Regions from separate parts of the Ochrobactrum sp. 19YEA23 genome, predicted to be linked through region 3. Evidence: predicted binding sites of a transcription regulator. Region 3 holds the regulator's gene; each other region holds the start of a gene.
What was found. Region 3 encodes LexA, which represses DNA repair genes until DNA is damaged. Its sites were predicted from a motif close to TGTTCNNNNTGTGTTCNG; they were not measured.
Positions count from the first base shown of each region.

Region 1: QBD01_RS03650 (glycosyl transferase) is a predicted target of LexA. The motif match lies at 3,608-3,625, and genes of this name have one in related genera.
Region 2: QBD01_RS24535 (DNA recombination protein RmuC) is a predicted target of LexA. The motif match lies at 2,866-2,883, and genes of this name have one in related genera.
Region 4: QBD01_RS11960 (DNA polymerase IV) is a predicted target of LexA. The motif match lies at 2,062-2,079, and genes of this name have one in related genera.

Region 1 is NZ_JASAMQ010000001.1:806,518-814,598, forward strand. Features, by position in the region: gene QBD01_RS03630 (F0F1 ATP synthase subunit B) at 1-536, shown strand, start outside; gene QBD01_RS03635 (F0F1 ATP synthase subunit B) at 547-1,026, shown strand; gene QBD01_RS03640 (ribonuclease HII) at 1,391-2,077, opposite strand; gene QBD01_RS03645 (PA0069 family radical SAM protein) at 2,317-3,489, opposite strand; gene QBD01_RS03650 (glycosyl transferase) at 3,674-4,183, shown strand; gene QBD01_RS03655 (hypothetical protein) at 4,255-4,485, opposite strand; gene QBD01_RS03660 (hypothetical protein) at 4,670-4,900, opposite strand; gene QBD01_RS03665 (hypothetical protein) at 5,093-5,332, opposite strand; gene QBD01_RS03670 (4-(cytidine 5'-diphospho)-2-C-methyl-D-erythritol kinase) at 5,734-6,642, opposite strand; gene QBD01_RS03675 (hypothetical protein) at 6,657-6,842, opposite strand; gene QBD01_RS03680 (S49 family peptidase) at 6,974-7,858, opposite strand; gene nhaA (Na+/H+ antiporter NhaA) at 7,963-8,081, opposite strand, start outside.
Region 2 is NZ_JASAMQ010000016.1:70,985-79,065, reverse strand. Features, by position in the region: gene QBD01_RS24555 (hypothetical protein) at 1-526, shown strand, start outside; gene truA (tRNA pseudouridine(38-40) synthase TruA) at 607-1,362, opposite strand; gene fmt (methionyl-tRNA formyltransferase) at 1,367-2,287, opposite strand; gene def (peptide deformylase) at 2,288-2,815, opposite strand; gene QBD01_RS24535 (DNA recombination protein RmuC) at 2,917-4,146, shown strand; gene QBD01_RS24530 (SelT/SelW/SelH family protein) at 4,285-4,590, opposite strand; gene QBD01_RS24525 (hypothetical protein) at 4,735-5,394, shown strand; gene lepA (translation elongation factor 4) at 5,428-7,236, opposite strand; gene QBD01_RS24515 (complex I NDUFA9 subunit family protein) at 7,433-8,081, shown strand, end outside.
Region 3 is NZ_JASAMQ010000007.1:223,795-231,875, forward strand. Features, by position in the region: gene tpiA (triose-phosphate isomerase) at 1-75, opposite strand, end outside; gene QBD01_RS18620 (peptidyl-prolyl cis-trans isomerase) at 412-2,298, shown strand; gene trpD (anthranilate phosphoribosyltransferase) at 2,353-3,372, shown strand; gene trpC (indole-3-glycerol phosphate synthase TrpC) at 3,389-4,189, shown strand; gene moaC (cyclic pyranopterin monophosphate synthase MoaC) at 4,194-4,679, shown strand; gene glp (gephyrin-like molybdotransferase Glp) at 4,716-5,933, shown strand; gene lexA (transcriptional repressor LexA) at 6,174-6,902, shown strand; gene QBD01_RS18650 (ComEC/Rec2 family competence protein) at 7,005-8,081, opposite strand, start outside.
Region 4 is NZ_JASAMQ010000004.1:86,830-94,910, reverse strand. Features, by position in the region: gene QBD01_RS11970 (hypothetical protein) at 1-138, shown strand, start outside; gene QBD01_RS11965 (XRE family transcriptional regulator) at 256-555, opposite strand; gene QBD01_RS11960 (DNA polymerase IV) at 666-2,003, opposite strand; gene rnk (nucleoside diphosphate kinase regulator) at 2,389-2,814, shown strand; gene QBD01_RS11950 (DUF3572 domain-containing protein) at 2,847-3,149, opposite strand; gene QBD01_RS11945 (response regulator) at 3,380-3,751, shown strand; gene QBD01_RS11940 (PleD family two-component system response regulator) at 3,774-5,159, shown strand; gene rpmG (50S ribosomal protein L33) at 5,255-5,422, opposite strand; gene QBD01_RS11930 (MFS transporter) at 5,596-6,738, opposite strand; gene QBD01_RS11925 (NUDIX hydrolase) at 6,830-7,588, opposite strand; gene QBD01_RS11920 (DUF983 domain-containing protein) at 7,599-8,060, opposite strand; gene rnr (ribonuclease R) at 8,060-8,081, opposite strand, start outside.

The sequences.
Region 1 (8,081 bases), on a different contig from region 3:
CTGTGCACACCGAAACCGGGGTCGCGCACGATGCCGGACACGGCAGCGGCGTATTCCCTCCGTTCGATTCCACCCATTACGCCTCACAGGTTCTGTGGCTGGCGATCACGTTCGGTCTTTTCTATCTGTTCATGTCCCGCGTGGTTCTGCCGCGTATCGGCGGCGTGATCGAGACCCGTCGTGACCGTATTGCTCAGGATCTCGAGCAGGCTGCCCGTCTCAAGCAGGATGCCGACAACGCCATCGTTGCTTATGAGCAGGAATTGGCCCAGGCCCGCACCAAGGCTGCTTCGATTGCTGAAGCCGCCCGCGAAAAGGGCAAGGGCGAAGCAGACGCCGAGCGCGCTGCTGCTGAAGCCACTCTGGAAAGCAAGCTCAAGGAAGCCGAAGACCGCATCGCTGCGATCAAGGCCAAGGCCATGAGCGACGTCGGCACCATCGCCGAGGAAACCACGGCTGAAATCGTCGAACAGCTTCTGGGCACCAAGGCCGACAAGGCTTCGGTAACAGCCGCTGTTAAGGCCGCGAACGCCTGAGGAGAGGTCAATGGACGCTACATTTTGGGCACTTGTTGGCCTCATCATCTTCCTGGCGATCCTCGCCTATCTGAAAGTTCCGGCTATGGTCGGCCGTTCGCTCGATGAGCGCGCAGACCACATCAAGAAGGAACTGGAAGAAGCCCGTACGCTGCGAGAAGAAGCGCAGCAGCTTCTGGCCGAATACCATCGCAAGCGTAAGGAAGCCGAAAAGGAAGCAGGCGATATCGTCGCCGCTGCCGAACGCGAAGCCAAGGCTCTTCTCGAAGATGCCAAGCGTGCGACAGAAGAATATGTGGCCCGCCGTAACAAGCTGGCTGAACAGAAGATCGCAACCGCTGAAGTCGACGCTATCAATGCCGTCCGTGCTTCGGCTGTGGATCTCGCCGTTGCTGCCGCTGGCAAGCTTGTCGCTGACAAGGTTGACACGAAGGTCTCCGGCGGTCTGTTCAAGGACGCATTGGTTCAGGTCAAGTCGAACATGAACTAAGGTTTTCGCGACCGTTAGAGTTTTGAAATGCCGCCTGAAAGGGCGGCATTTTTGTTTTGAACAGAGCCTTTGAGCACGTCTCGAAGAGCGTGAAGCGCCTTTGCAGGGTCAGATAATACGTGCGTAAAAACAAAGTTAGAGCGTCACGACATTCAACCTTCACTGAAGCCGCTCCAAGGCTTCGCGTACCGACCACCGCACGCCAAGGTGGGGCGGAGCAGGCAGACTGTGCACAGATGCGCTGGAGCACACCCGAAACGTTTCCGCCTGATCCATGGAAACCCGGCCTGCTTCAGCTCAATTAGACGTGCATTCAATGATCAGGGCAGGCCGAACAACGCCAATGAATACGGTCTCTGGGCAGTTATCTCTCTGATACGACTCGGCGGTGAGGCTCAAACCGTCCCTTGATCGGCGCGAAAGTGTAACGGTGTAGGCCGGGCACGGGGCCGTTACTTTCGATCGCCGTGCGGTGTCTGGCCGTTCCATAGCCCGCATGAACTTCCATGCCGTAGACGGTATGGACGCTGCCCGCGCGCTCCATCATGCGGTCTCGCGTTACCTTGGCGACGATGGAGGCAGCTGCAATCGACACCGAACGCTGATCACCTTTCACCAGGGCGGATCCGGGGCAGGGAAGGCCGGGCGGTACGTCGCGGCCATCAACCAGTGCATGGCAAGGCTGCAAGACGAGACCGTGCACAGCGCGGCGCATCGCTTCCAGCGCGGCTTTGCGAATATCAGTCGCGTCGATACTGCGTGCGCTGAGGCTCGCGACGGAAACACTGACGGCCTTGGCCAGAATGGTCTCGTACAGAGCATTGCGCTTGGCGGCATTGAGACGCTTGGAATCGTCCAGCCCATCAGGGAGGTCGCCTGCATCCAGCAGGACCGCCGCAGCCACGACCGGACCGGCCAGCGGTCCGCGCCCCGCTTCATCGATGCCAACTATGTGCCGTAGCCCACGCGCAAGAAGCTTCGCTTCTTCAGAGAAGTCTGGAGCTAATGGAATATCAAAGAGAAGGGGAGAATCAGAAGCCGTGCGTTTCATAAGGTGGCGATGTTCGCATTGCCCCCGATTCTCCGCAAGGTCCTGCCAAGAGGAATGGTGGCGGGAAGCAGGACCTTATCCACCTGAGGGGACAGGCGGAAGCTTATTTGGACTTCGATCGCATTTTGATCTGATTGGATCAGACCAGCGCTCTAAGTCGCCTTACAGAGAGAATAATCTTGCTGATCTTCGTGCCTCACTCTGGTTCAATTGCGCTCTGGCTTGCACGTTGTGTGGTGTTAAAACAGTGACAACTGCTTGCCGCCTTTCTGGACGGGTTCGAACAGATCGGTGCGCAGGTGTTTGCGTTGTGTATTGATGCCGAGCTTACGGGCGGTCATTTCGAACCTGCGGCCGATCTGCCAGGCATAAGGGCCAGTGCCGCGCATCCGCTTGCTCCATTCGGCGTCGTAATCCTTGCCGTCGCGCATCGAGCGCACCAGCGACATCACATGCCGGTAGCGGTCCGGATAATTGCGCAGCAGCCAGTCTTTGAACAAGGGCGCCACTTCCAGCGGCAGGCGCAGCAGCACGTAACCAGCCTCGCGCGTACCCTGCGCATAAGCCGCGTCAAGTATACGTTCGATCTCGTGATCGTTGATGCCCGGAATGACGGGTCCCATCAACACTGAAGCTGGAATGCCCGCGTCGGTCAGCTTGCGGATTGCCTGAAGGCGCAGGCTTGGCGTGGACGCGCGCGGCTCCATCGTGCGCGCCAGATGTGCGTCCAGCGTCGTCACCGAAAGCGCAACCTTGGCGAGGCCCTTTTCGGCCATGCGGCTCAATATGTCGATGTCACGCACAACAAGGGCGGATTTCGTCACGATACCGACCGGGTGATTGGCCGCTTCCAGCACTTCGAGAATTTCACGCATGATGCGCCATTTCTTCTCGATTGGCTGATACGGATCGGTATTGGTGCCGATGGCGATCGTCTTCGGCTGATAGCCTGCCTTGGCCAGTTCGCGCTCAAGCAGGCGCGGCGCATCCGGCTTGGCGAACAGGCGCGCCTCGAAATCGAGACCGGCAGACAGACCCATATAACTATGCGTCGGTCGGGCGAAACAATAGATGCAGCCATGCTCGCAACCGCGATAGGGATTGATCGAACGGTCGAAGCTGATGTCGGGTGAATCGTTGCGGGTGATGATAGTGCGCGGCTTTTCCACCTGAACATCGGTGTTGAAGGCAGGCAATTCCTCCAGCGTCGTCCAGCCGTCGTCGAAATCCTGGCGCGTGGTCGGCTCGAAGCGTCCCGTCGGATTGATGCCCGCACCACGCCCGCGCCGCCGGCTGTGATCAATGCGCAGACCCGCTTCGCTGACAAGCGCATTGGCATGCTCCGCACGGCCTGTGCCGAATGCGGCTATATCGGCCTGCTTGATGATATCTGCGTGCTGGATCGCTGCCATCTTCATCTCCCTGCGGAGCTTCAAAGCATGTCCGGATTAGCCTTTGATGGCTTGCAAGCGGCAATGCTTCTGGTAATTGTCCGACTCTGTCTGATGAATCTATTCCTATCCGATGAATTGGAACAAAGCAAGAACATACTGCGTTCTGCTTCCAGTTCACGCGGTGTTGATATATGAAGCGTCCATGCTGTCCGTGATCATTGAAACACTGAATTCCGAAAAGCCTTTGGCGCATACACTGTCGGCGCTTGTGCCCGCCGTGGTGGAGGGGCTGGTACGGCGTGTTCTGGTAATCGATGAAGGCTCTTCAGACGAAACCGCACTGGTTGCCATTGGCGCTGGATGCTCATTCAGCGATGGCGCGGATATCGAAGCGGCTCTCGGTGAGATCCGCACGCCATGGGTTCTGATTTTGGCTCCGGGAGCCGTACCGCAGGACGGCTGGGAAGAAGTGGTTCGTCGCCATATCGATGGCGCAAGCGAGCCTGCGCGGTTCACGCCTGCCGGAGAAGGCAGGTTGGGCGGTCTGAAGGCTGCATTGTTCGGCGGTGGCGCGGCGCTCAACGCCGGGCTACTGGTTCGGCTGGAAACGATCAAGCCGCTGCTGATCGACGGGATGGCTTTCGCGCAATTGCCGCGCCAGTTGAAGCCGGTGCGCCTCAAACATGGCATCTACCCGCCGGAGCAGGATTAAAATCAAAAACAGAAAAAGGCGAAGCCTGAGCTTCGCCTTTTTGCAAGATAACAGCTTTCGCTCTATCTTGATTAGTTCTGGTAGCTCGAAGGCGAAGCGTCGCCAAAACGATGAGCCGAACCATCCTGATAGGTCGAACCCGTATTGATCGTCGCGGTCGCGGTGTGATCAACGGTCTGCGAAGCAACCGGCGTGCGGTCGTTTGCATAAAGGTCAGCAGGTTCGCCAACATGTGGGTTTTCGGCGAAAGCAGCACCGGCGCTAAGAGCAACGGCAACGGCAGCAAGAGCAAACTTTTTCATTTTCATATTCCTTTAAAGATCGCCCTTCGGATGGCGCCCGAACCAATCGGGAAGCAAGTAAGGGCACCCGGGTGGCTAAGGCACCATCCTTCGGGGAGATAACTGTTGGAGCCGGGTTTGTTATCGAGGCCCGGCCTTGGGCGTCAGCGTTTGTGCGCGACGCCCGTTGTGCGATTAGGCTGGATTAGTTCCGGTAGCTCGAAGGCGAAGCATCGCCAAAACGGTTTGCAGAACCATCCTGGGAAACCGAACCCGATTGGATCGTGGCGGTTGCGGTACGATCAACGGTCTGCGAAGCAACCGGGGTGCGGTCGTTTGCATAGAGGTTTTCAGGTTCGCCAACATATGGGTTTTCAGCGAAAGCAGCACCAGCGGTCAGAGCAAGGGCAGCAGCAGCAAGAACAAGCTTCTTCATTTTCGTATTCCTTTATAAAATTGCCGCGCGAATGACACCCATTCACTGGGGCCTGTTCGGGGCGCCCGGTTGGCTAAAATGCCATCCATCGGGGGAGGGGGATTGAACAGAAGGCCGGGATTGCTTGGGAGGGTTCCGGCCTGTGGGCGTCAGCGGCATTTTGCGCGACGCCCATAATGCGGTCAGGCTATCTTAGTTCTCAAAGCTCGAAGGCGAAGCATCGCCAAAGCGGTTTGCAGAACCATCCTGAGAAACCATGCCCTTGTGAGCAGCGTTGATCGTTGCGGTTGCAGTGCGATCAACGGTCTGTGCAGCAACCGGGGTGCGGTCGTTTGCATAGAGGTTTTCAGGTTCGCCAACATATGGGTTTTCAGCGAAAGCAGCACCGGCGCTTAGAGTGAGGGCGGCAGCAGCAAGAACAATCTTTTTCATTTCCTATCTCCTTGGAAATTGGAGCGGCGTTTCTTTTTCGTCGTTCCGATGCACCTGAAATGGGTGACAGTGGAGAAAAGTTCCAGTCACGAAAATGTTTTATTAATCACACATTCGTGCTCGTTAATATTTGGAAACATTCAGAGATGTGAAAAATAAATTAATTAAAACAATATTTTGATTGATATACCAGCATTCACGTGTCTGTTATATGACGGTTTTTGTTCATGAATCTCGAACAGACTGTACGTGTTTATTGTCCAATAAGGGTGAACAGTAGCTAGCTTCTGAATAGGATGTAATCGACTGTGGCCGGAATGAGGTTTTCTTCGGGCGGTTTGCGTGCGTAGCGTCGCCGAGAATCAGAATGAATCAGAATAGGGTTGATACGGTTGCCAGATTCACGAAGCGGCTGTGCCGGTGGCGATGACAAACCAGTCCGGCTTTTCGGCTCTGATGTTGGTGGCTGCTGTCTGCAACGCATCGTCATCGGCGAAGATCGCAAAGCAGGTCGCGCCGGAACCGGACATCTGAGCGTAAAGCGCATCGCTGGCGCGTAACAAAGCGAGCTTGTCGCCGATTTGCGGGGCGAGGCCAAGTGCTGGCGACAGAAGATCGTTGCGGGTAGCGCCAAGATAATGGCAGAGCGCGCTGAGTTCGCTTTGCCCGGGCGGCGGCAAGGCGGGATTGTCCCGCTTGTCGAGAGCGCGGAACACGTCGGGCGTGGCAAGCGCCGTGCCGTCATTGACGAGCAGCAGCGGCAGGGCCGGCAGTCCGGTAACGGGGGCGAGGTCTTCGCCGATGCCGCGCGCTGTCAGCGGCGTGCCATGCGCCGCACCGTGCAGGCACATGGGCAAATCAGCGCCGAGCGTCAGACCGAGTGCCGCCAATGTGTCGAAGTCACAATTCAGCGCCCACAGCGTGTCGAGGGCAAGCAAGGTCGCTGCCGCATCGCTGGAGCCGCCGCCAATGCCCGACGCGATGGGCAGGTTTTTCTCAAGGTGAATGGCAACGGGCGGCAGATCGCAGGCGGCATGCGCTCGCAACGCATCGCGCGCCTTGAGCACCAGATTACCGCCATCCAGAGGGACAGAAGAGGCAAAAGGTCCGCTGACCGTGAACTCGTCTTCCGGGGCGTCAGCAACCGTAATCGTGTCGCCGAAGTGCGCAAAGGCCACCAGCATGTCGAGCAAATGATAGCCGTCGTCACGCCGTCCGGTGACGTGCAGCGCGAGGTTGATTTTCGCCGGGGCAAGACGGGTAACAGACCGGCTGGCTACAGGCCGGGCGCGCAACAGAGTGTCGGTCATCGAGGGTAAGCGGATCAGTCTTTCTTGACGTAATATTCGCCGGTTTTCGGATCCTGCACCAGCGTGCCGTTTGCACGGTTTTGCGCTTCCTTCTCGGCCTGACGGACACGCTGCGATACACGAGTAGCCTCGCGCTTGAACGAGCGGTAGCCATACCAAGCGGCAATGGCGATCAGCAGCAGAAAAATGAGCTGTGGCATGGCCAAGTCCCTTCGGCTTGCGCATTGGCCCGCAAGGTTTGCCCCGGCATATGCGCATGATGTGTGTGTGCGGGCGCACTCTGATTGCGCCCTGTCATTTCTGACATCCTATCACGTTAAACCGTGATGTTTCAAAGGCCATAGCGTCCCCAAAGCGCTTTTTCTTCGGCAACAGAAAGTAAGCCGTCTCCAAGATGGGCGGCAATTTCCGCCGGTTCGATGCCGGATAGCGCAGACGAGAGCGCCATGCCGACGCCGGGAACCTTGCGGCCAAGCAGTCCGCGCTGCGGCTGGATCAGCTTCAGTTCTATCTTGTCGCCATAGGTCTTGCGCAGGAAACTGCGCATATCGCCTAGACCGTCGATGAGGCCGAGCTGCAATGCCGTAGTGCCGGTCCAGAACAGGCCGGTGAAAAGATCGGATTCTTCAACAAGCTTGCTGCCGCGCCGCTCCTTGACCATGTCGATGAAGGTTTCGTGGATTTCGAGTTGCAGCGATTTCAGCCGCTCTATGTCGGCCTTCTTTTCCGGCTGGAACGGATCGAGCGTGACCTTGTTGCTGCCCGCCGTATAGACGCGCCGCTCGACGCCGATTTTCTTCAGCAGTTCCGGAAAACCGAATGAAGCCGACACGACACCGATAGATCCGACGATTGACGATGGATCGGCGATGATCTCGTCGCCCGCAAGCGCAATCATATAGCCGCCGGATGCGGCCACATCCTCAACGAAGATGAAAACTTTCTTCTGATGTTCGGATGCGAGGTCGCGGATACGGCGATAGATGAGGCGCGACTGCACCGGAGAGCCGCCGGGAGAGTTGAGCGAAATCGCTACAGCGGGCGCATGCTTGTTGCTGAAGGCCTTTTCCAGAACGGCGGCGGTCGATGCCAGCGAGAGGGAAGGGCGCAGCGCGGAACCGCCGGTCATGATGGCGCCATGCAGGCGCACAACGGGAATTTCGATTGCAGCGTTGCGAAAGCGGCGCGGAACAAGACGCGTCAATAAACCGGGCAAGGTAAACTCCGAACTGGATCAACTATTGAAAGCGAATGTAGGAAGCAATCTTGGAAACACAAAGAAAACCCTCCGAAAATTTAAATCTTCGGAGGGTGAATAGGTCAGCTTTTCGCGGGTCTGGCCACCAGCCGCAACAGCCCGTAGCCGAATATGGCGGAGAGGGCGGAACCGGCCAGCACGCCAATTTTCGTTTCGGTTTGCAGGAGATCGGACGGGAACG
Region 2 (8,081 bases), on a different contig from region 3:
GGCCGGCTTATCCGCTTATAGCAGCGACACTCAAATACAAGTATTGCTGCGCTGGATCCCAAGGACAGGATGGTTTATATTAACAAGATACAGTACAGAGCCAGGAAAATACAAAGAAATTGGTGGATACTTTGTTCATTCAGGAGATATAATTGAAGCTAGCTTCAAATTAAACCAAATTGATTCAGTTAATACATATGATATTCTGTTAAAATTACAAAGCAGTCCGTTTGGTCCTCAGAATGACACACCGTTCATCAAACTTCAAGTCGACATGCCTTGCCCATTAAACAGAGCTTTCTTGAGTGTTGACCAAGATTCAGATAGCTATCTTAATCTACCTCCAGACGATCATTTAAGCATATATACAAGCTTTACGATAGCGATACCCTCATGGTCAATTATGCCAACTTATGAAGTTTATTGGACATTCTATCCAATAGGAGCCATTGTTCCTTCCGGAAAAATGGGTTGGGTTGCCAATCACGGGGTTGATTTGGGAGAGGTCGTTTTTGGTTTTAAGTAATTATACTCCATTATAATAATCTTTAATGTAATTAAACACACCCTACACCGTGCAAACGCCGCACTTTTCTAAAACAAATCCTAAAACGGGAAAGCGTAATCGACGCCGATCAGATAAAGACCGTAAGGCGGTGCGACTTGTCCGCAGGCCTTGCGGTCGCGTGCTTCAAGCGCTGCCTGCAAATCATCCGCCGTCCAGCGGCCAACGCCCACTTCCATCAGGCTTCCTGCAAAGGAGCGCACCTGATTGTGTAGGAAAGAGCGCGCCGAAACGCGCATCTCGATGATCTCACCATCACGCGTAATATCAAGCCGGTCGAGCGTCTTGATCGGGCTTTTGGCCTGGCATTGCGTGGCGCGAAAGGTCGTGAAATCGTGTTCGCCCAGAAGAAGCTGCGCTGCTTCGTGCATCGCCTCGTGATCAAGGCGCTTTTGCACCCACCATGCGCGTTGATAATCAACGGCCAGCGGCGCACGGCGATTGTGGAAGCGATAGAGATAATGTCGTCCCTGCGCGGAAAAACGCGCATCGAAACTGTCGGTCGTCTTCTCGACATTGAGGATGCTCACGCGCTCATTGGCCATAACCAGATGCGCGTTGACCGCATCGCGCACCTTGCCCGCACCCCAATCCTTGCTGAGATCGACATGCGCAACCTGCGCCGTCGCGTGCACGCCGGCATCGGTACGGCCCGCCGCGCTTAGCGCCAGATCCTCGCCGCAGAATTTCTTGAACGCCTGCTCGATAGCGCCCTGCACGGTATGGCCGTTTTCCTGACGCTGCCAGCCCGCATAGGGGGTGCCGTCATATTCGACCAGAAGTCTGTAGCGCGGCACGGGCCTACAAAACCTTCGTAACCGTCGCGCCGCGCAGAAATTCCTGCGCAGGCAATGACTTGCCGCCCGAACGCTGCAAGGTGACGAGCCGCACAGCACCTTCGCCGCAGGCAACCGTCAGCCGGTCGTCCAGCACGGTACCAGCCGCACCGGAACCTTCGCCCAGGGTCGAACGCTGAAGCTTGACACGTTCGACAACGCCGTTGATTTCCATTTCGCACCAGGCACCCGGAAAAGGCGCAAGGCCGCGAATGGCGTTGTGCACATCGCGCGCAGGCTTCGACCAGTCAATGCGTGCTTCGGCCTTGTCGATCTTGGCGGCATAGGTGACGCCCTCTTCGGCCTGCGGCTGCAATGTCAGGCTTTCGCGCTCAAGCGCACCCAGCGCCCGCACCATCAGGTCCGCGCCGATCATGCTCAGTCGATCATGCAATTCGCCCGCCGTCATATCAGGCGTGATCGCCACTTTTTCAGCCATGGCGACCGGGCCCGTATCGAGCCCCTCGTCCATTTTCATGATCATCATACCGGTTTCGCTATCGCCCGACATGATGGCGCGCTGGATAGGCGCGGCACCGCGCCAGCGCGGCAGAAGCGAGGCATGGCCGTTATAGCAGCCAAGCCGCGGCGCATCGAGAATGGCCTTGGGCAGAAGCAAACCATAGGCGACGACGATGGCGACATCGGCCTCCAGGCTCGCAAAAACTTCCTGCTCTTCCGTACCCTTCAGGCTCTTCGGCGTGAAGACGGGGATACCGAACTGCTCGGCCTTTTCATGGACAGGCGACTTGGTCAGTTCCAGCCCTCTGCGGCCTGCCGGACGCGGCGGCTGCGAATAGACGGCCACCACATCATAGCCCTGCCCGATAATGGCGGTCAGGATCGGCACCGAAAAATCCGGTGTGCCCATGAAGACGATACGCATCTAAAGCACTCTCTTCGACGCCCGCTGGCTGGCGAGCTTCTTGAACTTCTTGATGACCATATCGCGCTTCAGCTTGGAAATATGATCGATGAAGAGCACGCCATTGAGATGATCGATCTCGTGCTGCAGGCAGGTGGCCATCAGGCCATCCGCTTCCATTGCGTGCGGCTTGCCATCGGCATCGAAATATTTGACCTGAATGGCCGCTGGCCGTTCCACTTCCGCATAATAATCCGGAATGGACAGGCAACCTTCTTCATAAGCGCTGACTTCATCCGTCACCCCGACAATCTCGGGATTGATGAAGACATGCGGCGCTTTTTCCTCGCCTTCCTTGGCAAGGTCGATGACGAGCATGCGGATCGGCTCGCCCACCTGAATGGCGGCAAGGCCAATGCCCGGCGCGTCATACATGGTGTCGAACATGTCGCCGGCAAATTTGCGCAACTGATCGTCAAAGCGCTCCACTGGCTTGGAAACCAGGCGCAACACAGGATCGGGAAGGATGACAAGCGGTTTTACTGACATGCGCTTCACGTAATCGCTTGTGACAGAATCGTCAATTGCGCTTTGCAAAATGTTCTTGTTTTGATCTCATCAAGCCCATACGAATCAGCTAAGCTTGGCACATGGAAAACCAGAACCTCTTGAATGAGCCGCTTTTGCAGCTCGGTGCTACATCGCTCACGCTGGGAGATATTCTTCTGGCTGGCATTGTGGTGGTGGTGCTTTGCCTCGTCATTTTCCTGATCGCCGCAACGCGCTCTGCGCGCCTGCGCGCCGTTGCCGAAGCACAGGCCGAGGACCGCGCCCGCGACGCCGAATATCGGATGGCGGAAATCCTGAAAGCACAGGCAGAGATGCAGGGCCGCATGCAGACTATGGCGGAGGTTTTCGGCTCACGACAGGCAGAGTTGAACCAGTCGATCCGCGAAAGGCTCGATGGCATGACGCATCGCATCGGCCAGACCATGACCGAGCAGACTCGCTCGACCCATGAAAATCTTGCCAAATTGCAGGAGCGTCTGGCCGTCATCGACACGGCGCAGAACAATATCCAGTCACTCGCCGGGCAGGTGGTGCAGTTGCAGGCGATCCTCGCCAACAAGCAGACACGCGGCGCTTTCGGCCAGTCACGCATGGAAGCGATCATCGCCGACGGCCTACCGCAGGGCGCTTATGAATTTCAGGCGACGCTCTCCAACGGCACTCGCCCCGACTGTCTCGTGCGCATGCCCAACAAAGCGCCCTCGCTGGTGATCGACGCCAAGTTTCCGCTGGAAGCTTGGAACGCCATGCGTGAGAAGGAACATCCGGAGGCCCGGAAAACTGCCGTTGCGCAATTCCGTCGCGACATGGAAATCCATATCAAGGATGTTTCCGACAAATATCTGATCCCCGGCGAAACGCAGGATACGGCTTTCCTGTTCGTGCCCTCGGAGTCAATCTTTGCCGATATTCACGAGCATTTCGAAGCGCTGATCCAGCGCGCACACCGGGCGCGGATTGTGATCGTTTCACCATCGCTGCTGATGCTGTCGATCCAGGTCATTCAGGCAATCCTGAAAGACGCCCGCATGCGCGAACAGGCGCATGTCATTCAGGGCGAAGTGATCCGTCTGATGGAAGATGTGGGCCGCCTCGACGAACGCGTGCGCAAGCTGCAAACGCACTTTGTGCAGGCCAACAAGGATATTGACGATATTCTGGTGTCGTCCAACAAGGTCACCCGGCGCGGCGCTAAAATCGAAGCGCTGGAATTTGGCGAAAAGCCCACCGAGGAAACGCCGCCTCAACAAGCAAGACCGGCGGAAAGCACCCCCACCCAAATGCGCCTGCGCGTGGTGGATGAGGATTGATGGAGCCTTTTCCCTCGTCCTTCGATGAACTCAGGATGAGGTGCCGCTTCGCACCTCCTCAGGATGAGGGAAGCTTACAATAGAGGCGCTGCCGACGCCCTCATCCTGAGTTCATCGAAGGATCGGGGTAAGAACCCTTCATGAATTGGCTGGTCGGTCCGAATGACCGAGATCGCGTTCCGGCCAGACCAGATCGCGCACGCGTTGTTTGAGAACCTTAGCTTCCGGAAAACCGCCGTCGCGCTTGCGCTCCCAGATAAGTTCTTCATGGCCATCTGGCATCAGCACGCGGATTTCAAAAATTCCGCCAGTCCCCGGACGCAATGCGACTTCCGCCAGATCCTGCCCGAAAGTCTGCAACAGTTCCTGCGCCATCCACGCAGCGCGCAACAGCCAATTGCATTGGGTGCAGTAGGTGATTGAGATGCGAGGATTTGCGGACATTTATTATCTTGCCTTGCCATAACTTAAGATGGATGCTTATATATTAGTAAGCCAAAATATTAGAAGTATATAATCTTAAAGTCACCTCTTTAATATGTAAAAATCACCCCTATATTATTATATCTATATTAGAACGGAGCCCTCATGCCCAATTTTGGAATTTCTTCATTTCTTAAAATTCTACACCTAAACGAAAAACCTCAAAAGACAGAAATTCGCAAGCGCTTAAGTCCTAGTGACGGAGGCTACGACTTTCACGGAAGCGTTCGGAGACTTTGTGCAGACTTGGCGCTGAATAACGGTGATCCAAAGGCGGTCATTGAACGCCTCAAAGACATAAAAAAGGAATCAGAGAGAGATTCGGCTCGAATTGGTCTTCAAGCATTCATAAAATGGAAGAATGAACACCCAGCCCAGTTTATGCTGGCCAATAATGTTATCTACAACAGTCCTAAATCTCTGTTTAAACTGACATTTAAACCGAACTTTAGTTTGATAACTGATGATAAGGTTGCTGCGGTCCATATTTGGAATACTGCCCGGCCAGCACTCGATGATCATCTTGTCAGAGCGATACTATCTGTATTTCCGGCGCTATATGCAGTGAATAAGCCCGATGATCTTGCCGTTCTTTGCCTAAGGTCAAAGCGGCTCATTCGGCTAGGCGAACCCGATCCAAAAATACAAGAACTTGGAATTCTGCTAATTAAGAAAGTCGATAAAATTATCACTGACATAAACGAAGGCGGTGATGGAAAGCCATACGATACCGGCGAACATCCAACACCACCGCTCTTACATTAAAGGGCGCACTTGCCTGCCCACAAAGGCAGGCAATCAATCATCGCCCATCTTGAGCGCCTGAATGAAGGCCTCCTGCGGGATTTCCACCTTGCCGAACTGGCGCATGCGCTTCTTGCCTTCCTTCTGCTTGTCCAGAAGTTTGCGCTTGCGAGAAATATCGCCGCCATAGCACTTGGCCGTCACGTCCTTGCGCAGTGCCGAGATCGTCTCACGCGCCACGATACGACCGCCTATCGCTGCCTGAATCGGAATCTTGAACATGTGCTGCGGGATCAGCTCTTTCAGCTTCTCGCACAACACGCGGCCACGCTTTTCTGCCGCAGAACGGTGAACCAGCATGGACAATGCGTCAACAGGCTCTTCGTTGACCAGGATCGACATCTTGACCAGATCACCTTCGCGGTAATCGGAAAGATTATAGTCAAACGAGGCGTAGCCCTTCGAGATCGACTTCAAACGGTCGTAGAAATCGAACACGACTTCGTTGAGCGGCAGATCATAGGTGATCATGGCGCGCGGACCGACATAAGTCAGATCAATCTGGAGGCCGCGACGCTCCTGACAAAGTTTCATGATGGCGCCGAGATAATCATCCGGCGTCATGATGGTGGCGCGAATCCAAGGCTCTTCAATCGCAGTGATCTTGACTACATCCGGCATATCGGCCGGGTTGTGCAGCTCTTTCTGCGAACCGTCCTGCATGTTCAGACGATAGACAACCGAAGGTGCAGTCGTGATGAGATCGAGATCGAACTCACGCTCAAGACGCTCCTGAATGATTTCCAGATGAAGCAGGCCGAGGAAGCCGCAGCGGAAACCGAAACCGAGCGCTGCGGAGGTTTCCATTTCGAACGAGAACGAAGCGTCGTTGAGGCGCAGCTTGCCCATGGCGCCGCGCAGATCTTCAAAATCCGCCGCATCGACCGGGAACAGGCCGCAGAACACCACCGGCTGCGCAGGTTTGAAACCGGCCAGCATCTTTTCGGTCGGGCGACGATCATCGGTGATCGTATCGCCGACGCGCGTATCGGCCACTTCCTTGATCGAAGCAGTAATAAAGCCAAGCTCACCGGGACCAAGATCGTCCACCTGAACCATTTTCGGCGTAAACACACCAGTGCGTTCCACCGGATATTTCGCGCCCGTGCCCATCATGCGGATGGTCTGGCCCTTCTTGAGCACGCCGTCGATGACGCGCACCAGAACGATAACGCCGAGATAGGAATCGTACCAGCTGTCGACCAGCATGGCCTTCAGCGGCGCATTGCGATCGCCTTCCTTCGGCGCGGGCAACTGGGTGACGATGGCTTCCAGCACGTCTTCGATGCCGATGCCGGTCTTGGCGGAAATATGCACGGCCTGCGACGCATCGATACCAATGACTTCCTCGATCTGCTGCTTGACGCGCTCTGGCTCGGCAGCGGGCAGATCGATCTTGTTCAGCACGACCACGATTTCATGGTTGTTGTCGATAGCCTGATAGACATTGGCCAGCGTCTGCGCTTCCACGCCCTGGGAAGCATCCACCACGAGAAGCGAACCCTCGCATGCCGCCAGCGAACGCGAGACTTCATAGGCGAAGTCGACATGTCCGGGGGTGTCGATCAGGTTCAGCACATAATCTTCGCCGTTCTTCGCCTTATAGGTGAGACGGACGGTCTGCGCCTTGATGGTGATGCCGCGCTCGCGCTCGATATCCATCGAGTCGAGAACCTGATCCTTCATCTCGCGCGTATCCAGACCGCCGGTCAATTGAATGAGGCGGTCGGCCAGCGTCGATTTGCCATGATCGATATGGGCGACGATCGAAAAATTGCGAATATGGTCAAGTGGTGTGCTCATGCGCGCGATTTAACAGCAAGCAGCGGAATCTCAAAGCTCTATTGCGCTTTAATTACGGGAAAAAGCCCTGCTATCATGATCGTGACAACAAGTCCCCTTTGCCTTGTGGCAAAAAGGCGATAAATCACCGGCAATACAGACGCATTGCGGCTGCTGCTCGCAAGCGGCGCAACTGGCTTTCATGCAGGAGTTTAGGATGAAGACCGAACCGAACGAAGTCCACAACAGGCCGAAACTGGTCACCGTTTTCGGCGGCTCCGGCTTTGTCGGACGCGCGGTCGTAGCAAGTCTCACCAAGCGTGGCTATCGTGTGCGCGTTGCCGTGCGCAAGCCCGAAGTGGCTTATTATATGGCGCCGCTCGGCAATGTCGGGCAGATCCAGATGGTGCAGGCCAATGTCCGCAATCGCGCTTCGGTCGAGCTGGTCGTCAAGGGTTCCGACCATGTTGTGAACCTCGTCGGCATTCTCGCAGAAGGCGGCCGCCAGCGTTTCAACACGGTTCAGGTGCTGGGCGCGAAGAACATTGCCGAAGCCGCCAAGGCCGCCGGCATTCCGATGACGCATATTTCGTCGCTCGCTGCGGATGTGAATTCGGCTTCGGATTATGCCCGCACCAAGGCTGAAGGCGAAAACGCCGTTCTCGCCGTGCTACCGGAAACCGTTATCCTGCGTCCGTCTATTATTTTCGGCCATGAAGACCGCTTCTTCAACCGTTTTGCCAATATGGCGCGCTTCTCGCCTTTCCTGCCGGTCATCGGCGGCGGCGAAACGAAGCTGCAGCCGGTCTATGTCGGCGATGTTGCGGAAGCTGTTGCCCGCGCCGTCGATGGCAAGCTGATGCCGG
Region 3 (8,081 bases):
CAGTTCGGTAAGAGATTCTCCCGTGCCATTCATCTTCCAGTTGCCAGCGACCAACGGACGGATACCCGGAGTCATTGCGTTCTCCTCGCCTTTCATGAGCATAATCCGACCGGAGTGAAACGAGGATCGATAAGATTATGCGTCGAACTGAACATTCAGAGCGTCGATCCGATCCATTCGGATCGAAACACGCTCTAAACGGCAGGCGCTTCCAGCGAATAACGCATGGCTGCGCCGAATTTTGCCACTGACTAAGCATATTCGTGTCGCAATGCAAATGTTCTTGGTTGCAGAGCCTCAATGAGACCTTGCATATGGGGCTTGCTTGGGGTTATCCCCTGAACGGTTCAATTCAACGACTGGCTCAACTCAACCAAAGCCGAGCTTTATTTCATAATCGAAGGGTTTCCCATGCTCGACAGCCTGCGCTCTGCCTCTCGCTCCTGGATCTCCAAGCTTCTGCTTGGTGTGCTCGTCCTGAGCTTCGGCGTCTGGGGTATTGCGGATGTTTTCCGCGGTGGCATGACAGGTAACGCCGCACTGACAGCAGGCGGCTCCGAAGTCAGCGCAACTGACTACCGCTTCGCTTATGAACAGCAGGTGATGCGCCTGTCGCAGCAGTTCCGCCAGCGGTTGACGCGTGAACAGGCAAAATCCATCGGTGTTGAAAATCAGGTTCTGGCGCAGCTCGCAGCCGGCGTTGTGCTCGACGAAGGCGCACGCAACATGCAGCTCGGCCTGTCAAAGGACGGCATCGCCCGTCTGACGGCGGAAGACCCGGCATTCCAGGACGCCAGCGGCAACTTCAACCGTGCGCAGTTTGATGCGGTTTTGCGCCAGTCCGGCATTCGCGCGCAGGATTATCTCGATAATCGCGCCAAGGTTGCCCGTCGCCAGCAGATGGTGGAAGCAGCGACCGACGGCATCAAGATGCCTGACGCCATGCTCAAGGCACTGGCGCTTTATCAGGGCGAAAGCCGCAGCGTCGACTACATCACCATTCCTGTGGAAAAAGCGGACGCGATCCCTGCCCCGTCGGATGATGCCCTCAAGGCCTATTTCGATGCGCATAAGGATGAATACAAGGCGCCCGAATACCGCAAGATCAGCTACGTCAAGCTGGAGCCTGCCGACATTGCCGATCCGGCAGCCGTGACGCAGGAAGAAATCAACGAGTATTACGAGAAGAACAAGGCGCGCTACGGCACAATCGAACAGCGCACCATCGAGCAGATCAGCTTTGCCGATGAAGCCGCTGCCAATGCCGCGCAGGAAAAGATTGCCGCAGGCACCAGCTTCCTCGACATCGGCAAGGAACAGGGCAAGACCGAAGACGATCTCAAGCTCGGCACTTTCGAGAAAAGCGCTATTCCTGACCAGACCATCGCCGACGCAGCCTTTGCGCTCGCCGAAAACGGCGTAAGCCCTGTCGTCAAGGGTGGTTTTGGCCCGGTCATTCTGCGCGTTACCAAGATCGACCCGGCGCATGTTAAGCCGCTCTCGGAAGTCGAAGGTGAAATCCGCACGACCCTTGCCAACAACATCGCGGCAAGCAGCATCAGTGGAATCCACGATTCCTATGAGCAGCAGCGCTCCGATGGCGCGTCGATGGCCGACGTCGCCAAGGGTCTGAGCCTCAAGACCGTCACCGTCGATGCCGTCGACGCCGAAGGCAACGATCCATCCGGCAACCCGGTTGAATTGCCGAACGGACAGGCGCTTCTGGCCGCCGCTTTCCAGGCGGAACAGGGCTTTGACAATGACGCACTGACCATGGGCAATGTCGGCTATCTCTGGTACCAGATCGACGGTATGACCCCTGCCCGAGACCGCACCCTCGACGAAGTCAAGGACAAGGTTGTGGCCGCATGGAAGGGCGAAGAAGCCGTCAAGCGCCTCAATCAGCGTCTGGAAGACCTGAAGAAGCGTCTCGATGGCGGCGCGACGCTCGATGCGATTGCATCAGAGCTTGGCCTTGAAAAGCAGACCAAGCGTGGCGTCACCCGCTCGACAAACGACGCGGATATCGGCTCGGCTGCGGCAGCGCAGATTTTCCGTGGTCCTGACGGTTTCACCGGCACGGCTGCAGCGCCTTCCGATGATGCGCAGATTCTCTTCAAGGTGACGGAAGTGACCGAGCCTGCAAGTGCAGGTCCGGACGCGATTCCTGAACAGCAGCGCAACTATCTGGCAACCGCCCTTTCCGACGATGTGCTGGAACAGATGGTTGGCGAGCTGCAGAAGCAGTATCCGGTGAAGATCAACCAGACCGTCATCAACAATGCACTTGCGTTCTAGGTTCTGCTGAACAGCTGAACGCGAGAATTCACATAAACAAGCGGCAGAAAGAAAATGGCTGATCTGAAACCATACATCGCGAAAGCGGCCTCCGGCGAACCACTGAGCCAAGAGGATTCCAAGGCCGCGTTCGACATCATGATGTCCGGTCAGGCAACGCCTTCGCAGATCGGCGGCTTTCTGATGGCTTTGCGCGTGCGCGGCGAAACCGTGCCGGAAATCGTCGGCGCGGTCGCTTCCATGCGGTCGCGCATGCTGCCGGTCGTCGCCCCGGCAAACGCCATCGACATTGTTGGCACCGGCGGCGATCAGTCCGGTTCCTATAATGTTTCGTCCTGCTCGGCCTTTGTCGTGGCTGGCGCTGGCGTTCCGGTTGCCAAGCACGGCAACCGCGCCCTGTCCTCGCGCTCCGGCGCTGCAGACACGCTTGCCGCACTTGGCGTCAATATCGAAGCCGATGCGGAAACCATTGGACGCAGCGCCCGGGAAGCCGGTCTCGGCTTCATGTTCGCCCCGATGCACCATTCCGCCATGCGCCACGTCGGCCCTTCCCGCGTGGAACTTGGAACCCGCACGATCTTCAACATACTCGGCCCGCTCGCCAATCCGGCAAGCGTGAAGCGCCAGCTTTTGGGCGTATTCGCGGCCCAATGGGTTGAGCCTCTGGCGCATGTGCTCAATGAACTCGGCATGGAGGCCGTCTGGGTCGTTTACGGGGATGGTCTGGATGAGATGACCACCGCAGGTACAACGCAGATCGCAGCGCTTGAAAACGGCACCGTCCGCACATTCACGATCACGCCTGAGGAAGTCGGTTTGCGCCGCTGCAAGCCGGAAGAGCTTAAGGGTGGCGATGCTGCGGAAAATGCCAAGGCCCTGATCGCCGTTCTCGAAGGCGCCAAGAACGCCTATCGCGATATCGTTCTTCTCAACTCCGCCGCAGCACTCGTGATCGCAGGCAAGGCCGAGGATCTGAAGGACGGCATCGCTCAGGCAGCCCATTCCATTGATAGCGGCGCGGCATTGGCCGTTTTGCAAAAAGTAATCGCTGTCTCAAACGACAAGACAGTCTGACGAGAGGAAGCGCATCATGTCCACCGACATTCTCCGTAAGATCGAAGTCTATAAGCGCGAGGAAATCGCTGCTGCCAAGGCGCGTCACACGGTTGAAGACCTGAAGGCGCGCGCCAAGGATCAGGCCGCACCCCGCGGTTTTCTCAAGGCGCTTGAAGCCAAGCGTGCAGCCGATAAATTCGCACTGATCGCCGAAATCAAGAAAGCCAGCCCTTCCAAAGGTCTGATCCGCCCGGATTTCAACCCGCCAGCGCTGGCAAAGGCCTATGAAGATGGCGGCGCTGCCTGCCTTTCGGTTCTGACGGACACGCCATCCTTTCAGGGTGCGCCGGAATTCCTGATGGCAGCGCGTGCTGCGTGCAATCTGCCCGCTTTGCGCAAGGATTTCCTGTTCGATACCTATCAGGTCTATGAAGCGCGCAGCTGGGGTGCGGACTGCATTCTGATCATCCTCGCAAGCGTCGATGATGATCTGGCCAAGGCGCTGGAAGAAACCGCATTCGAACTCGGCATGGATGCGCTCATCGAAGTGCATGATGAGGCCGAAATGGAACGTGCGCTCAAGCTTTCCTCGCGTCTGCTGGGCGTCAACAATCGCAACCTACGCACGTTTGAGGTCAGTCTGACCGTTTCCGAACGTCTGTCGAAAATGGCCCCTGCCGACCGTCTGCTGGTTGGCGAAAGCGGCATCTTTACCCACGATGACTGCCTGCGTCTGGAAAAATCAGGCATTGGCACGTTCCTCATCGGCGAAAGCCTGATGCGCAAGGACGATGTGGCCGCCGCCACACGCGAGCTTCTGACCGGCAAGGCGTAATGGCATGACCTCGGACGCGGCCAAGCTCACCCATCTCGATCAGTCCGGCGCTGCCAATATGGTGGATGTCGGCGCCAAGGACGAGACGGAGCGTCAGGCCGTTGCCGAAGGCAGCGTGACCATGAAACCGGAAACACTGGCGCTCATTCTGGCGGGCGATGCAGCCAAAGGCGATGTAATCGGCACAGCGCGTCTTGCAGGCATTATGGCTGCGAAAAGAACCGCCGACCTCATTCCGCTTTGCCATCCACTCATGCTGACCAAAGTAGCGGTCGATATCACACCGGACCACGCATTGCCCGGCCTGCGCGTGCGAGCGCTTGCCAAGCTGAAAGGCCGCACCGGCGTTGAAATGGAAGCGCTGACAGCAGTTTCCGTGACCTGCCTGACGATTTACGACATGGCCAAGGCTGTCGATCACCATATGGAAATCGGCAATATTCGCGTTGTCGAAAAGAGCGGCGGCAAATCTGGCGACTGGAAGGCCTGAAGCGGCCTCACAAAACTGAGTTTGAGAGGAAATACGATGTCCCTTCTCCCGGTCGAAGATGCTCTGGCGCGTATACTCTCCTCCGCAGAACCGCATGGCCTTGAAACTGTTACGCTGAACGAAGCAGGCGGGCGCGTCGTTGCCCGCGCCGTTGAGGCCCGTTTCCTGCAGCCGCCTTTCGACTGCTCGGCCATGGATGGCTATGCGCTGATAGCGCCTGCGGAAACCGCCTATCCGTGTCAATTGACCGTTATTGGTGAGTCCGCTGCTGGAAAGCGCTTCGAAGGCGCCTTGCAGCCCGGACAGGCTGTGCGCATTTTCACCGGCGCTCCGATGCCTGAAGCTGCCGATACGATCGTCATTCAGGAACATACCGAACGCTCCGGCGATCAGCTGACCATTCTGGAAGGCATGGAACCCGGTCGTCACATCCGCCGGGCTGGTCTCGATTTTGCTCCCGGCAAGACCGTCATATCGGTCGGTCGCGAACTGGACGCACCCGCGCTGTCACTGGCTGCCGCGAGCGGCAATCCAACGCTCGATGTGTTTTGCAAGCCGCGTATATCCATATTGGCGACCGGCGATGAGCTTGTCCCTCCCGGAGCGGAGCCCGGACCGGACCAGATTGTCGCCTCAAACAGTGTCGGCATTGCCGACATCGTGCGCCGCGCTGGCGGCAAATCCGAAGATATGGGAATCATCCCGGATGATCCCGCACAGATCGAAGCGGCTATTGCTACCGCTCTGAACCGAGGAATTGATGTTCTGGTGACCATCGGCGGCGCATCGGTCGGTGATCGCGATTATGTACATAGCGCTTTGCGCAATTGCGGTGTCGATCTCGACTTCTGGAAAATTGCCATGCGCCCCGGAAAGCCGCTCATGTATGGGCGCAAGACGGTCGACAGCAAAACTGTTCACGTGATCGGCCTGCCCGGAAACCCGGTTTCAAGCCTCGTCTGCAGTCTCGTTTTTCTCCGCCCGCTCATTGCGAAGCTCGCCGGCACCGATCTGACAGCAGATATCCGCCCGGCGAAACTCGGCCAGCCGATGCCTGCCAATGACCATCGGCGCGATTTTGTGCGTGCCACGGTCGAATCACAAAGCGATGGAACACTGCAGGCGACACCGTTTCCAGTACAGGATTCGTCCATGCTGACAGCACTCGTCGGTTCCAATGCATTGCTCATTCGTGACGAAAACGCCCCGGCAGCAGATGAAGGCAGTTCGTGTCGCGTACTCATGCTACGTTAAAACCCAGCTGTGTGAACGCTTGCGCTTCTTAGAAACAGAACAAAGCAAGCGCTGTAATGAATTGAAATAAAAACACTTCATTGAATCTCAGATGCCGCGTTAGCCCGCCCTGTGAACATTCCGGCAACGAGCTGGCCGCCCGTTAATCATTTTAAAACCATTGCAGAACAAGACTGGAACATATAGTGTTCGTTCTGGTTTTGTTTTTCTCGATTCTTATCTGGCCGGAGGGTGTCGCGCATGTTGACCCGTAAGCAGCACGAGCTTCTGCTGTTCATTCATGACCGTCTGAAAGAAACAGGTATTCCGCCCTCTTTTGACGAGATGAAGGAAGCGCTCGACCTTGCTTCCAAGTCGGGCATTCATCGACTGATCACCGCTCTGGAAGAACGCGGCTTTATTCGCAGGCTACCGAACCGTGCGCGCGCGCTGGAAGTACTGCGTCTGCCGGATTCGATTGCACCCGGACTGAACGCGCAGAAGAAATTTGCGCCGAGCGTTATCGAAGGCAGTCTGGGCAAAGCACCTCCTGCGCCTGTGCAGCCATTACGCTCTGCGCCTGTTGCGACCAATGATGATGTGTCTGCAACGGTATCGGTGCCGGTCATGGGCCGCATCGCCGCTGGTGTGCCGATCTCAGCTATCCAGAGCCAGACGCATTCGCTCAGCCTCCCTCCGGAGATGATCGGTGCTGGCGAACATTATGCGCTTGAGGTCAAGGGCGACTCGATGATCGAGGCCGGAATTTTCGACGGCGATACAGTGATCATCAAACGCGGTGACATTGCCAATCCGGGTGAAATCGTTGTCGCGCTAGTCGATGATGAAGAAGCGACCTTGAAGCGTTTTCGCCGCAAGGGCGCATCGATTGCACTCGAAGCCGCAAATCCCGCCTATGAAACACGCATCTTTGGCCCAGACCGCGTTCGCGTGCAGGGCAAGCTGGTCGGATTGATCCGCCGGTACTGATCGTTAGGTCCGAAAATGGAACCGCGTTTTCGGACGGACATGCGTGAAAAGACGGCTTGATCCGCCGACTAATTGAATCGCAACGCGCTCAAAACACTATTATCATTCGCATCTGCCCGGCTCCTGATCGTCAGTGGCCGGGCATTGCGTTTCTGCCTTTTGAGCAGGCTGCTTCTTCTTATATTCCCGATCAGGTAAGCCACGTGCCGCGCGTGAATAGAGCCTGAACAGATGCCATGGACGCCGTGGCTCATCGATGGCGAAGGCTAGCCTGTCGTCAAAATGCGGATCGGTAAAATTATGCCGCTGAGGCGTGCTGTTGTTTACGGACGTCAGATCGCCAGCGAGAGCCGTGAAGGAAGTGCCTGTCGGGTCCTTCTTATCGCCCAGCCTCATTTCGACGGTGCCTCGCAATGCCAGATCACGGCGGTTGATGACGAGCTTCTTCTGATGCGCACATCCCGGTGTTTTTCCGGCTATCGCGAGGATAACGATATCGCCGACATCGCAGGCGACGTCCTGAACGGCAGGGTCAGCCGTATAGGCCAGTACACGCCCATCGCGTAATGTGATCGTGCATAATTCGTCTTCGCAGATAAAGCCGTCGGTCGGAATTCCCCGCATCCTGTCTTTTGCATGCTGCGGTATCAGAAATTGCGTTGCGAGATAGGCGGTTTTCCAGTTGTCGACGGTGAACTTCGACGGTCTGTCGCGGTTCATAGCAAAGCGGCCATCGGGCAGACGAACGCCAACCAGCTTTGCATCTTCCGAGATCACCACATCCGGGAATGGCTCATGCAGGAAGGCGATAAATCCCGCTAAAACAAATGGTAGTGCCAGAATTTTGAGTCGCGTTGTGAACAATACCGCGATCACGAGTGCTACGGTCCAGAGGGTTAGAGCCACGACCGGCATTGCTCCGGGATTGCCATCAGGCGACCAGGACGCGATGACACCCGCAAGAGCGCGGACGATCCAGATACCAGATCCGGCGATTGTCAGAGGCAGCCAGTCAAGGCCGAGCGGCATCAACACGAGGCCCAGAACCGAGAATGGCATCACCAAAGTTGCGATTACCGGATCGGCCAGCACATTGCCAATCAGCCCGAACGGTGCGGTATTGTTGAAATGATAGGCGGCGAATATGCCGCTCGCAATTCCGGCTACCAATGACGTTCC
Region 4 (8,081 bases), on a different contig from region 3:
AACGGAAACGTAGACAACCAGACAGTAAAATCCGAAAAATCTACCGCGACCATCCTTGCGGCTGGCAAGAACCGGGCGGGTTTCCCGACAGGTTTGGGATCGGGTCTCGCCGGTGGAAGGACCATTTTTGGCGGTTGAGCGATTTGCCCCGTTTACGCGGGGCAGACGCTCATTTGTGCTTATCTGTTTTGAATTGTGAATTCATTTGGCATTTGCCGCCCAAACAGTTCATTGAACGGTCATGCGGGCGATGTGTCAGGTCACATCATCCTGGGCTATGATACCGCCTTCGCCTTCAAGGATGGCAATGCGCTTGGCTTCGGACGCCGTGAACTTCAGACGGACGCCAACCCCGCGTTCGTCTTCCGGGATAAAGACTGCGCCCAGGTCTTCCAATGCGGCTTGCAGCCTGTTGATGACCTCGGCTGACGGTTTGTCGATCTTGCGTTCGAAATCCTCGATGACCGATGCGTCCACCTTGGACAGCTTCGCCAGATTGTCGCGTGAAATCTCGACGAGTGCGCGGCCCGCTCGACATAGTGATCCTGTGAGCATTCTACCCTCCGTTAGCAAGTTCGCGGGAATTGAACCGTAAGTCTCGCGCCGAGACAAGTGCGCTTAATCGCTCAGCATAGCGGTCTGGATGTTGTTCAGGCAACATCCGCTCAATCCTCATCGTCGCCGTCCGGCGGTGTCTGTGTACGGGCGAGATTGCCCTTCGAGAAGGTGTAGCCCGTTTCAACGGCATTCAGCCCGAACTTGTTACGCAGGCGATCAATCGCAGTTTCCGCGACAGCGCGTTTGGTGGCCTGTGTGTCGACCAGATCGGGCGGATCGGCTCGCTCGCTCGATGACAGCTCGCTGACGCCAATGCCGAGCAGTCGGAATTTGGTGCCATCAAGTTCCTTTTCCAGAAGCTGCAATCCATGGCGGAAAATGCGGTCGGCCAGTTGGGTCGGGTCAGAAAGCTGGCGATTGCGGGTACGCAGCTTGAAGTCCTGCGTCTTGAGCTTGAGCACAATAGTTCGTCCGGCGATTTCGCCAGCCTTCAGGCGGCGCGAGACTTTTTCGGCAAGCGCGCGCAAAACAGGAACGAGATCGACAGCCGATGAAAGATCGGTGTTGAAGGTCGTTTCCGCTGAAACGCTTTTCATATCGTGATCAGGCTCGACGCGTCGGCTATCTTGCCCCCGCGACAAGCGATAGAGACGCTGGCCCATGGTGCCATAGGCCTTCATCAGAGCGCCTTCTTCCATCGTCTGGAGCTGACCTATGCTGCGGATGCCGTCGCTTTCCAGCTTGGCCGCAAATGCCTTGCCGACGCCCCAGATCATGCTTACCGGCTTGTCGCGCAGAAAATCGAGCGCTTCGGCTTCTCCGATAACGGAAAAGCCACGCGGCTTTTCCAGATCTGAAGCAACCTTGGCGAGATATTTGCAATAGGACAGTCCGATGGACGCACTGATTCCGATCTCGCTTTCAACGCGTTTGGAAAAGCGCGCCAGAACAACGGCAGGCGGCGCTTTGTGCAGTCGTTCCGTGCCGCTGAGATCGAGAAACGCTTCATCGATGGAGAGCGGCTCGACCAATGGGGTGAGATCACGCATCAGCTGCCGCACCTCGCGCCCGACGCGAGCGTATTTCTCCATGTCCGGCTTGACGACGACAGCTTCCGGGCAGGCATCCAGCGCCTTGTACATCGGCATGGCCGAGCGCACACCGTGGATACGGGCAATATAGCAGGCGGTGGAAACAACGCCACGCTTGCCGCCACCGATAATGACGGGCTTGTCGCGCAGTTCGGGATTGTCGCGCTTTTCTACCGACGCGTAAAAAGCATCGCAGTCGATATGCGCAAGCGTCAGCCTGTATAGTTCCGGGTGTCGTATCAGGCGCGGGCTGCCGCAGGAATAACAGCGGCGCACGGAAGCGCTCTTCTGCAACGACAGGCAGTCGCGGCATAAGCCCTGCTCAGAACTGTTTCCGGCGAAATTCTCAATCATCGTGAACATGCGCAGCATTGTCGGCTGACCAGATATCATAGGATATGAAACCGGCCTGACGAACATAAAAGGAACATACCTTCTATATCACCAATCCCGCGCAGCGCCACTGGCGGAGCCACGCCCAACCGTCATGCTCTTGACATTGGCAACGATATCACCAAGTTTAGTGTCATGAACGACCATTTCGCCGCCATACTCCATCGGGTTCAACCGATCGCGGGATAAAGGCCCTCGAGCCCTGCCTAGCGCAGATGGGCTCCGGGGGATGGTTCGTCGCTTGCCTCAAGCGAACTCGATAAGCGCTTTCACAAAAACATCCCAATCATCCGCTTCGAGCCAAGATGCTCGGAGATATTTATCTTTATAACAGTGAGCTATCGCCATGAGCGTCAAGAATCGCAAGAAGCCCAATATTGTCGTCAGCGACGTCGATTACGAGCGCCTGATGGGGCTGGCCAACAGCGTCGCCGAGCAGCATGAGGAAATCGCCGACGAGTTGATGGCCGAACTTGACCGCGCCAAGGTTGTGCCTGCCAAGCGCCTGCCGCAAAACGTCGTGCATATGGGCTCGGTGGTTGAATTCCGTTCCAACGACGGGCACGAGCGCCGCGTGACGCTTGTTTATCCCGGCGAAGCGGACATCGCTCAGGGCAAGGTTTCGATTCTGACCCCGATTGGCACGGCACTGATCGGCCTTGCGCCCGGCCAGTCAATTTCGTGGACCGCGCGTGATGGGCGGGCACACGAATTGAATGTGATCAATGTTTCCGTGGCGGAAGAGGTGGTCACCGGACCAACTGCGGCCTGAAATCAGGTTTGAAACAGAACGGCGTCCTCGAATCAGTCGGCGCCGCTCTGCAAATGCTGACCTGCGCCACCGGGCAAAAACGAAGCCGCTTTCTGGATGACTGCGGGGTCACGCTCGGTTTCCTCGCAGAAGCGCATCAGCGTCGGTTCATGGCTCAGGAAAAACTGGAGCACACCGGCCAGAAAGCCCGGCTCACGCGCTGCCTGACGGATGGACGAAGCTTCGATACCAGTCAGCGCCAGAAAGCGTGGAAGCAGATCTTTATCCTGTGCAAGCCACGCCAGAGCTTCAATGGCGAGACCTTGCGCTTCTGTTTCGTTCATAAGCGTTTTCACTGTCACTCTCCATTTCAAGCAATCCAAACAGCCGCCGCTAAGGCCTGCTATTGTTTCCATATAAGATGCAGGCCCTTGTAGCGACAACGGAATTATTTGCCTTTCGTCAATGAAATGAGGTTAAATCATAGAGTGCACCGAGGGGAATGTCGGTGCACTCTGTTTGGTGTAAGCCAATGCCAGTAGATGAATGAATAATCGGGCCGGGGATTTGCCCCAGGGAAGTTTCGATGACGAAAAGCGTAATGATCGTCGAAGACAACGAATTGAATATGAAGTTGTTTCGCGATCTTATCGAAGCCAGCGGATACGAAACGATCCGGACACGAAGCGGTCTCGAGGCGCTTGATCTCGCACGCGAACACCGGCCAGACCTCATTCTCATGGATATCCAGCTTCCGGAAGTCTCAGGTCTGGAAGTAACGAAGTGGCTGAAAGACGATGAAGAGTTGCGCCATATTCCGGTGATCGCGGTCACAGCTTTTGCCATGAAAGGCGATGAGGAACGCATTCGGCAGGGCGGATGCGAGGCCTATATCTCGAAACCTATTTCTGTTCCAAGATTTATAGAAACGATAAAGTCTTATCTGGGCGACGCTTAGGCTCGACCAGGCGAGGGGGATCATGACTGCCAGAATTCTCGTCGTCGATGATGTGGCTTCCAATGTGAAGCTTCTGGAAGCGCGGCTTCTCGCCGAATATTATGAAGTCGTCAGTGCTTATAACGGCTCGGATGCGTTCGAAATCTGTCTGGGTGGGCAGATTGATGTGGTCTTGCTCGATGTTCTCATGCCGGGCATGGATGGCTTCGAAGTTTGCCGCAAGCTGAAGGACGACCCGCGCACCTCCAATATTCCTGTCGTGATGGTGACGTCGCTTGACCGCCCGGAAGACAAGATTCGCGGGCTGGAGGCTGGTGCGGATGATTTTCTGTCCAAGCCGGTCAACGATCTTCACCTGATGTCGCGCGTGAAAAGCCTCGCCCGCCTGAAGCTGGTGTCGGACGAACTGTTTCAGCGCAGCAACAGCATAGCCGATGCGGAGGTTGAGGCGCTGCTGTCTGCCAAGGTTTCCGGCTCAGGTCCAAACCTGCAGGACGCTGCGCGTATTCTCATCGTGGATGAAGATGAAACGGCAGCAGCGCGCTTGCGTCTGATTTTGAGCGAGACCTACCGCGTTGATATTGCCAATGACGCCAATAGTGCTTTGATCAAGGCGATTGAAGCGGATTATGACAGTATCGTCGTGTCAGCGGCTTTCACCTATTACGATCCGCTGCGTTTGTGTTCGCAACTGCGCACCATCGAGCGCACCCGACTGGTGCCGATCATCCTGATCGTGCGGGAAGATGAGGGCGCGCTCGTCGTTCGTGCGCTGGAACTTGGCGTCAACGACTATCTGATGCGCCCGCTGGAGAAGCTGGAGCTTTTTGCCCGGCTGCGCACGCAGATCAAGCGCAAGTGCTATAATGATCTGTTGCGGCAAAGTCTGAACCGCTCCATTACCATGGCCGTCACCGACGACCTCACGGGCCTGCACAATCGCCGTTATCTCGATACGCATATGCCGGTGCTGTATAGCCGCGCAACGGGTCGGGAGCGCCCGCTGACGGTCATCATGATCGACTTCGATTATTTCAAGCGCGTCAACGATCAGTATGGGCACGACGCAGGTGACGACGTTCTGCGCGAATTCGCCTCGCGCCTTCGCAAGAATATCCGAGGCATGGACCTGATGTGCCGCTATGGCGGCGAGGAGTTCATCGTCGTGCTGCCCGATACCGATTTGCAGGCCGGAGCAGCCGTTGCAGAGCGAATCCGTACCTCTGTGGAGGCAATGCCGTTCTCTGTCGCCAGCGGGCGTCATAAGGTCAATATGACGATCAGCGTTGGTCTGGCAGGCTTGCGCCTGATCGGTGACAGCGTCGAAGCACTGTTCGACAGAACCGATGCCGCGCTTTATCTCGCCAAGAAGAATGGGCGGAATAGGGTGGTCGCTTCTGCAGCCTGAGTGTTTTGAGAAACATCAGATCAAAAACAAAAAGCCGTCTCGCGAGAGACGGCTTTTTTGATTCCGGTTACCGCAAGGGCAACACGGGAAACGAATTACTTGATCTTCGTTTCCTTGAAGTCGACGTGCTTGCGCGCAATCGGGTCGTACTTGGTCTTTGTCATCTTTTCCGTCATCGTGCGGCTGTTCTTCTTCGTAACGTAGAAGAAGCCGGTGTCAGCGGTCGACAAAAGCTTGATCTTGATCGTCGTAGCCTTGGCCATATCGAAATACCTGCTCTTTAACTTTGCCGGAGCATCACCTTTTCGGAAACCGGACCCGCTTATCGGGTTCCCATTCTCCGGGGTCATACTCTATGGATGGTAACCGCCAGCGATTCCGGCAATTCACCCGGCAGCGGAAATTCGCCGCATAACTACGGATTGGGGCCGAAAAGTCAAGACCGCTTCTTTCTGAAAAGCAGTCTTCCTGCTGCAAAGATCGCATATGCGGCAAAAAATACGCCAAGCGTCCACGAAAAACCTGCCGGGCCGAATGCATCCATGCCGACACCGACGGCCTGCGGGCCCGCCAGCATGCCAATTGCATAGCAAAACACGAAGGCGGCATTGGCCGATGCCAGTTCGCGACCAGTCAGTTCCGAGCCGAGATGTGCAAGACCTACCGTATAAAGGCCGGCCACGACGCCGCCCCACAGGAACAGGACGCCCGCCATCAGATACCACTGGTTCATCAGATAGGGCAGAGCGATCATGCCGATGAGACCCGTGACCGCGCAAAACAACAGAAGTTTGCGCCGGTCTGGAATTTTATCGCTGATAATACCGAGCGGAATTTGCAGCAGCACATTGCCAAGACCGATCATCGTCAGCAACAGCGCTGCGTCCGCTTCCGGATAGCCGATCCGCGCACCAAAAACCGGGAACAGCGCAAAGCCGCCCGTTTCCACTGCGCCAAAGACGAAGACTGCCATCGTCGCGGTCGGTACGGCAAAAATGAACGGCAGGAAGGGGACATGCTCGCCTTCCTCAAAATCGGGGCTGTCGCGCCAGGCAATTGTCACGGGGATGAGCGCAACCATGATGATCGCGAATCCGACGAAGAACGGCAGGCCGCCAGCACTACCGATTTTCGAGAAAAGCCATGGCCCCAGCGCAAAACCGAGCGACAACGATGTAGAATAGATTCCAAGCACCAGACCCCGTTTTTCCGGGGGTGCCGAGGCATTGATCCAATATTCGGACAGGACGAACAGCACCGTCAGCGCGAAATGCAGCACGATGCGCAGTGCAAACCACGCCCAGAGCGGCTTGAAAAAATGAAAGCCGAGGAAGGCAACGCCGCCGATGATGAGCATCAGGAAGATGGCCCTGACCACACCAAGCCTTGCGGCAATGGGCGCGGCGAGGGGGGCAGCAGCGATGGAGGCAAGCCCGGCAACAGCCGTATTGGCGCCGATAAGGCTTGCCGAATGACCACGAGCTTCCAGCAGCACGCTGAGAAGCGGAATGCCCAGCCCGATAGCTGCGCCCACTGCACTGATGGTCCCGATGGCGGCGGCTAGCGAGCGCCAGTGCATCTGGCCTTCCTGCGGAAGAGCGTCTGTCCCACCTGCCGCACTTGTTTTCGCAGAAGCGCGGTCGGTTGCTGGAATTTCTTTATTCATCAATTCAGATCACTTCACGGACAAAGCGGCCGTGCCGCATACGGTATTGCACCACCGGGAGGGCAGCAGGCAAATCAAGGCGTGTTTCAGCCAGAAGGCTTTTTGCTTCTTTCAGAATGATCTGGGTGATGAGAGCGACGTCGAGTTTGGTCACGTCTTCAATCGACACCCAGTCGAGATTTTCCAGTTCACCACTTGGTGCGAGCTGTTGTTTGCCAAATTCCGGCAGGCTGTCGCAAAACGCAATGAAGAAGCGGGTATCGAATCGGCGGACATGTTCCGGCGGCGTTACGGCACGCGCGAAATAGCGCAGGCTCGACAGCGCAGGCAGCGCACCTTGACCAAGAAAAGCCCGCCAGTCCTGATGATTGGCCGGAAGGCCGTGCGGTGGTTCAGCGCAAGAATCACCAACGACCGGATAGGCCACGCGCAATCCGGTTTCCTCGAATGTCTCGCGAATGGCGCAAAGCCCGAGCGCGCGGGCGCGGCGCATGGATGGGCGAGAGCCCATGCCGTTCAGAAGTTTCAGTGTGTCGTCGTGGCTGAGTTCGTTTGCAGCCGCAATCGCGCCATCAATCGAATCGGCGCGACCACCCGGGAATACGAATTTTCCCGGCATGAAAGCGAGACTATGATGGCGCTTGCCCATCAACACGCGCGGCGTGTCTGTCGAGCGGTCGATCAAAAGCAGCGAGGCTGCGTCGCGGGGACGCAGCACCTTTTTCTTCTGTTCAAGCGGGGGAGCAGAAACTGTCACGGTCATGATAGCCGGATCAGGTCACGTCGCCGTATTCGCCCTCGCCTTTGCCCCCAAAACCATGCATGTACAGCGCCCATTGCAGGCCGATGGTTGCCCCTTTGAGCGGCTGGAGCAGGATGAGCGACAAAATGATCGTCAGCGGCGCCCAAATCGCCATATGCGCCCAGAGCGGCAGATTGGTCGTGGCTTCCACGCCCATGAAAGCGCCGACAACGATGTGGCCGACAATCAGGATCGTCAGATAGGCCGGAAGATCGTCGGCGCGCTGTTCAGTAAAATCTTCGTCGCATACGGAGCACTTGGCGACCGGCTTCACAAAGGCGCGGAATAGCTTGCCTTCGCCGCAATGCGGGCAGCGGCAGCGGAAACCGCGCCACATGGCTTCACCAAGCGGACGCTTGGGATGTGCTTTACTGCTGGCTTCGCCACCGAAAACCTGAACGTTCTGCGCGGGATTGGCCTCAAGCGTGCTCATTACCGACCTCTCTTCTTGTGA